Linked DNA regions of Actinoalloteichus hymeniacidonis. The protein of the gene in region 1 binds, or shares a complex with, the protein of each later gene. Links are inferred from orthologs where the notes say so. Each region holds a gene or a part of one and is shown on either strand. Other genes may lie near its edges.

Evidence for each region.
Region 2: the proteins of uvrB (region 1) and BKA25_RS02580 are in contact, whole or in part, in a crystal structure (PDB 7EGT), measured with the Thermus thermophilus proteins. The link is inferred for Actinoalloteichus hymeniacidonis from one-to-one orthologs. Residues at the interface, in WP_096411307.1 of Thermus thermophilus: Glu23, Leu25, Arg26, Asp27, Gly28, Glu29, Arg30, Phe31, Arg55, Glu326, Asp327, Phe328, Glu379, Ser382, Gln383, His398, Gly400, Arg401; in WP_096412145.1 of Thermus thermophilus: His654, Arg656, Phe657, Gln666, Asp668, Glu669, Lys680, Arg681, Leu682, Ser683, Lys685, Tyr686, Ala687.

What each region holds. Positions count from the first base shown.
Region 1 is NZ_JACHIS010000001.1:4,110,679-4,113,965, reverse strand. Bases 229-3,200 are described here. They hold uvrB (excinuclease ABC subunit UvrB), read left to right. Parts: upstream 229-625; coding sequence 626-2,776; downstream 2,777-3,200. Other genes in these bases: BKA25_RS16930 (VOC family protein), read left to right, coding at 2,915-3,200; BKA25_RS16940 (ribonuclease FAU-1 family protein), read right to left, coding at 229-338. Outside these bases: more of BKA25_RS16940, read right to left, coding at 1-228; more of BKA25_RS16930, read left to right, coding at 3,201-3,287. UniProt on the Escherichia coli protein: The UvrABC repair system catalyzes the recognition and processing of DNA lesions. A damage recognition complex composed of 2 UvrA and 2 UvrB subunits scans DNA for abnormalities.
Region 2 is NZ_JACHIS010000001.1:557,490-560,879, reverse strand. What follows is about bases 263-3,337. They hold BKA25_RS02580 (UvrD-helicase domain-containing protein), read right to left. Parts: upstream 3,032-3,337; coding sequence 494-3,031; downstream 263-493. Other genes in these bases: BKA25_RS02585 (AAA family ATPase), read right to left, coding at 263-391. Also shown: more of BKA25_RS02585, read right to left, coding at 1-262; BKA25_RS02575 (DedA family protein), read left to right, coding at 3,381-3,390. UniProt on the Escherichia coli protein: A helicase with DNA-dependent ATPase activity. Unwinds DNA duplexes with 3'-5' polarity. Translocates on single-stranded DNA with 3'-5' polarity. Initiates unwinding more efficiently from a nicked substrate than double-stranded DNA.

The DNA.
Region 1 (3,287 bases):
ACGAGTAGATCGAGGTAGTGGTCGACCGTGGTCCACCGATTTTGCTCCGAGGTGATCGACACGAGATCCAGATAGAGATCGCAGTCGGGTGTCGCGCTCGCGTGTAGGTCGTAATCGGTGATCCGTAGGCCGAGTTCCGGCAACAACCAGGATTTGAGATAGGCGATCCGATGATGTCCGACCACCTGGCGAGCCAGATACAGCCCGAACGGATGCACCTCGAAATGATCGACAGCGCGAACGATCCCCTTGGGATCCACGTTCGTCATGTCTTCCAGGTCGAACGTCTCGACCTTGGGCGGATGGATGTGCGGCGCGATCCGGACCTCGACGCTCATACACCCATACTGCCTAATTCGTGACCGTAGTGTGATCCCCCGTTCGGGTAAGCGCGATGTCGGTGTGGCCACTCTTCGAACACGAGGGCTCGCCGACCGTCAGAGGCCGTCGTCGGCCCGACCTGATCCCCATCCACGCGAGCGTTGCCTTGCTCACACCCGAGTCGGCGGGCTCACGGCGGATTCGGGGCTGTGTGGCGGATTGTCACGCCCGACGCGCTGCGCTCCCAGGCGTCTGCCGCCCGGCGGCAGCGGTGCGTGTCGGAGGGCAGGCCTACCCTGTCGTCGTGGCAGATGCACCGGTGACCGCCTCCTCCCAGTTCCGTCCGATCAGCGATATCCCGCGTTCGGACGGTCGGTTCCGCGTCGTCAGTGATTACGAACCCGCGGGCGACCAGCCACAGGCGATCGCCGAGCTGGAGAAGCGCCTCGAGGCGGGCGAGCGCGACGTCGTACTGCTCGGCGCGACGGGTACCGGAAAGTCGGCCACCACGGCGTGGCTGGTGGAGAAGGTGCAGCGCCCGACGTTGGTGATGGCGCCGAACAAGACCCTGGCCGCCCAGCTGGCCAACGAGCTGCGTGGATTCTTCCCGGACAACGCGGTGGAGTACTTCGTCAGCTACTACGACTACTACCAACCAGAGGCCTACGTCCCGCAGACCGACACCTTCATCGAGAAGGACTCCTCGATCAACGAGGATGTCGAGCGGCTGCGGCACTCGGCGACGATGAGCCTGTTGACCAGGCGCGATGTCATCGTGGTCGCGTCCGTCTCCTGTATCTACGGCTTGGGTACGCCGCAGTCCTACCTCGATCGGTCGATCCCCTTGGCGGTCGGCCAGGAGGTGGATCGGGACCTGCTGCTGCGCACCCTGGTCGACGTCCAGTACGAACGCAACGACCTGGCGTTCAGCAGGGGCACCTTCCGTGTTCGGGGCGACACCGTCGAGGTGATCCCCGCCTACGAGGAGCTGGCCGTACGGATCGAGTTCTTCGGCGACGAGATCGACAAGCTGTACTACCTGCACCCGCTCACCGGCGACGTGGTGCGGGATCTGACCGAGGTGCGGATCTTCCCGGCCACGCACTATGTGGCGGGTCCCGGGCGGATGGAGAAGGCCATTCGCGCGATCGAGGGCGAGCTGGAGACCCAGCTGACGAGCCTGGAGCACCGAGGCAAGCTGCTGGAGGCCCAGCGACTTCGGATGCGCACCGCCTACGACATCGAGATGATGCGCCAGGTCGGCTTCTGCTCCGGAATCGAGAACTACTCGCGTTTCATGGACGACCGCGAGCCGGGCTCGGCCCCCGCGACCCTGATCGACTACTTCCCCGAGGACTTCCTCCTCGTCATGGACGAGTCGCATGTGACGGTGCCGCAGGTGGGCGGGATGTACGAGGGCGACGCCTCGCGTAAGCGCACCCTGGTCGACCACGGCTTCCGGTTGCCCAGTGCGTTGGACAACCGGCCGCTGACCTGGGAGGAGTTCTCCGATCGCATCGGTCAGACCGTGTACCTCTCCGCAACGCCCGGGCCGTTCGAGCTCGGCCAGACGGGAGGCGAGTTCGTCGAGCAGGTGATTCGACCGACGGGGTTGGTCGACCCGAAGGTGCTGGTCAAACCCACCGAGGGCCAGATCGACGATCTGGTGCACGAGATCCGGGTGCGCGCCGAGCGCGATGAGCGGGTGCTGGTCACCACGCTGACGAAGAAGATGGCCGAGGACCTGACCGACTACCTGCTGGAACTGGGCATCCGCGTCCGCTACCTGCACTCGGAGGTCGACACGCTGCGCCGGATCGAGCTGTTGCGACAGCTGCGACTCGGCGAGTTCGACGTGCTGATCGGGATCAACCTGCTGCGCGAGGGACTCGACCTGCCGGAGGTCTCCCTGGTGGCGATCCTCGATGCGGACAAGGAGGGTTTCCTGCGGTCGGGGACCAGCTTGATCCAGACCATCGGGCGGGCGGCGCGCAACGTCTCCGGCGAGGTCCACATGTACGCCGACCGGATCACCGACTCGATGCAACGCGCCATCGAGGAGACCGACCGCAGGCGGGCGAAGCAGATCGCCTACAACGAGGAACGGGGCCTGGATCCACAGCCGTTGCGCAAGCGGATCGCCGACATCCTCGATCAGGTCTACACCGAGGCCGAGGACACCGCGGGCAGCACCGAGGTCGGTGGACGCAACGCCTCGCGGGGTCGCAAACCGGTGGGGGAGCGGGGGCAGCCACGGGGCAGCTCGGGGGTGCTGGTCGACCGCGACACCGGCTCGATGCCGCGAGCGGAGCTGGCCGATCTCGTCCAACAGCTCACCGATCAGATGATGAGTGCGGCTCGCGAGTTGCAGTTCGAACTGGCGGGTCGACTGCGCGACGAGATCGCCGACCTCAAGAAGGAACTTCGGGCGATGGACGCGGCGGGCTTGTCCTGATCCTCGGGCCGACGCCGTCGCGAGCGCCCGCCATGAGGCTTTTCCGCGCTTCACCCGACGCCGTTGTCGATCGGCATCGTTGTCGGGCGCGCGGGTTAGCCTCGGCGGCGAGATGAGAGTTCGAGTATCGATTTCCAGGTGACCTTCGATGCCACCGACCCGGCACGCCTCGCCGCATTCTGGGCCCGAGCGCTGCGCTACGAATTGGAGCCGCCGCCTGCGGGCTTCGCGACCTGGGCGGACTTCGCTCGAGCCGCAAACCTTCCCCCGCAACAGGTGAAGAACCGAGTGCACCTCGATGTCAACGTGGGCAGGGGAGCCACCGACAAGGACGAGCAGAAGGCACGCGCCAGGGCGCATGTCGAGACACTCGTGCAGGCCGGGGCGGTCGAGCTGCGCGAGGTGGACGAGGACGGTCCGGCCGGTTGGTTCCTCGTGCTCCGTGATCCGCCAGGGCAACGAGTTCTGCGTGCAGTGACGCGCGGGCGGGGACCCGGACGCTCGAAACCCT
Region 2 (3,390 bases), 3.6 Mb from region 1 along the record:
CGTTGGGATACGAGTACAGCCATTCGGCGAGCACCGAGCTGTCATCGATCTCGAACCCATAGGTGTGCCGGACCCCATCGACAAGGAGATCCACCTCGAACACGGTGGGCTCCTCCGCCGAGCCCGCGTCGAGCAGGAAACGATCGCGCCGAGTGCCACCGAGCGCAGGCCAACGGGTGTGGGATTCCTCCACAGCATCGCGAAGGCAGCCCAACGCATGCAACACGTTGGACTTGCCCGACGCGTTGGCCCCGAAGATGCCCGCGACCCGAACCGTGTCCGGCACCGGGCCGTCGGACTTCGGCTGTCCCCGACCTCGTACCGCGACAAGCGACAACTCCTGCTCGTCGCGCAGCGAACGGTGGTTGGCCACGCGGAAGCGAAGCAGCATCACGGTCTCCTCAGGTCGCCAACGACCTAAGCATGCAGTTTCGTAGCGAGTTACGACACAAACTTTCGTAACACGTTAGTTTGATGCATCAACCACGCAGAGCTACAGCTTCGTCATCGGGACATTGCCGATCAGCATGAGCTTGACGCGGCCCGCCGTGCCGAAGTCGATGGTGGCCGTGGTGCGTGGGCCGCTGCCGTCGGTGGCGACCACCTTGCCGAGGCCGTACTTGTCGTGGCTGACCCGGTCGCCGATGTCGAGCTTCATCGGCACCGCGTTCGCCGCGCTACCTCGGCCGAAGCCGCCGAAACCGGTCGTCCGCATCCCGCTCGATGCGAGCGAGGCCTGCGCCGAGCCCGAACCGCCGAAGCTGGAACCCGAACCGGAACGACTACCCCACCGGGAGGCGACCTGCGGCGCGTGCTGTTCCGGCGCGACCCGCCGCCAGTCGATCAGATCGGCGGGGATCTCCTCCAGGAAACGTGATTCCGGGTTGGTCATCGGCTGTCCCCAAGCGGATCGCACCACCGCCCGCGACAGATACAGCCGTTGCCGCGCCCTGGTGATCCCGACGTAGGCGAGCCTGCGTTCCTCCGCCGCCTCGGCCGCGTCCCCCAGGGCTCGCTGGTGCGGGAAGATCCCGTCCTCCCAGCCGGTGCAGAACACCGCCGGGAACTCCAGGCCCTTGGCGGTGTGCAGGGTCATCAACGTGACCACGCCGTCCGAGCCCTCTTCGGCGCCCGGCACCGAGTCGGCATCGGCGACCAAGGCGACCCGTTCCAGGAAGGCCGCCAACGAGCCTGCGGGCGCCCCCGCGTCCGCCGCATCCAGGTCGGCGTCCTCGGCCGGCTCCGTCGGATCGCTCGCCGTCGTGCCCGCTTCCTGCGATTCGACCTCGGACTCGGCACTCTCGACCGTTGCCTCGGCGGCCTGTGCCTGCTGCACGAACTCCCGCGCAACGGTGACCAGCTCGGTCAGGTTCTCCACCCGCGAGGCGTCCTGCAGGTCATCGCTGTTCTCCAGCCCCGCCCGATAGCCGGTCCGCTCCAGAACCGCTTCCAGGATCTCCGCGACGTCACTGCCCGCCGCCAGGTCCGCCCGCAACCCGTCCATCAGCTCGACGAAGCCTGCGATGGCCTTCTGCGCCCGCGAGTTGAGCAAGGTCACCCGGCCGTCCGAGGCGGCGCGCAATGCCGAGGAGAAGCCGATCCCCTGCTGTTCGGCGTACACCGAGACGACCGCCTCCGCGCGATCGCCGATTCCGCGCTTGGGGACGTTGAGAATGCGCCGCAGCCCCACCGAGTCGTCCGGATTATCCAGCGCACGCAGGTAGGCCAGCGCGTCCCGCACCTCACGTCGCTCGTAGAACCGCACGCCGCCGACCACCCGATACGGCAGGCCGAGCCGGATGAAGATCTCCTCGAACACCCGGGACTGGTTGTTGGTCCGGTAGAAGACGGCGATGTCGCCGTTGCCGACCTCGCCCGCATCGACCAGCCGGTCGATCTCCCTGGCGACGAACGCCGCTTCGTCGTGCTCGTTGTCGGCGACGTAGCCGACGATCTTCTCGCCGTCGCCGGAATCGGTCCACAGCCGCTTGTCGCGACGATCCGGATTACGGGCGATCACCGCGTTGGCCGCGGCCAGGATCGTCTGGGTGGACCGATAGTTCTGCTCGAGCAGGATGGTGCGTGCCTCGGGGTAGTCGCGTTCGAACTCGACGATGTTGCGGATCGTCGCGCCTCGGAAGGCATAGATCGACTGATCCGCATCGCCCACCACGCACAGTTCGGCGGGCGGCACCGCAGGCCCTTGATCGCCGGTTGCGCCGCCGACCAGCTCGCGGACCAGCACGTACTGCGCGTGGTTGGTGTCCTGGTACTCGTCGACCATGATGTGCCGGAAACGCCGCCGGTAGTGGCCTGCCACATCGGGAAAGGTCTGCAACAAGTCGACGGTGCGCAGGATCAGGTCGTCGAAGTCCAGCGCGTTGCTGGAGCTCAACCGTCGCTGATAGGCGGCGTAGACCTCGGCCACCTTGCGCTGCAACTCGTCCGCGGCCTGCTCCGCGGCCTCCGCAGGCGAGATGAGTTCGTTCTTGAGGTTGGAGATGTGCACCGACAGGGTCCGGGCCGGGTAGCGCTTGGAATCCAGGTCGAGATCACGGGCTACCTGGGTGATCAGCCGCTTCGAGTCGTCACTGTCGTAGATCGAGAAGTTCGAGTTCGCCGAGGCATCCGCCGCCTCGCCCGCGAGCAGGGTTCGCAGTGCCCTGGACTCGCGACGCAGCAGCCGCGCGCACATCGAGTGGAAGGTCGAGACCCACATCAGGTTGGCCCGAGGACCCACCAGGCCCGCGACCCGCTCCTTCATCTCGGCGGCGGCCTTGTTGGTGAAGGTGATGGCGAGGATCTGACCGGGGTGGACGTCGCGCTCGGCCAACAGGTATCCGATGCGACTGGTCAACACCCGGGTCTTGCCCGATCCGGCACCCGCGACCACGAGCAGCGGGCTCCCCTGGTGCGTCACCGCCTGATGCTGCTGTGGGTTCAGGCCCGCGAGCAGGTCCGCCGAATTCACGTTGCGGGGCGGCCGGGCGGAGGTGGACGCGTCTGGAGAAAGCTCGAACAGGGTGCTCATCGACACTCCACGGTACAGGCCGGAGTGGGTCCTCCCCTCCCGCGCGCATGGCGGCCGGCGCCTCTGCCTACCGCATCGGACCGACGACCCCGTCGCCGCCCCGGCGGTGATCGACGGACCCGTCCGGGTCGACGACTTAGCGCGACGAGTCGGTTACTGGATGCGATTCGACGGCGCAGCTGGTCGACCCGGGTGCGTCGGGGATATCCCGAGGCATCCCCGATGACTGCTTCCGGTGTGTTCCCGATGTGACCACGCTCATCTGCGCGCACAGTAGATGGACCGAATCTCGAAGGAGCTTCTCTGTGTCGCAGTCTCCCCGCCCCATGACGAAGGAAGACGGTGCGTGATGCCCGACT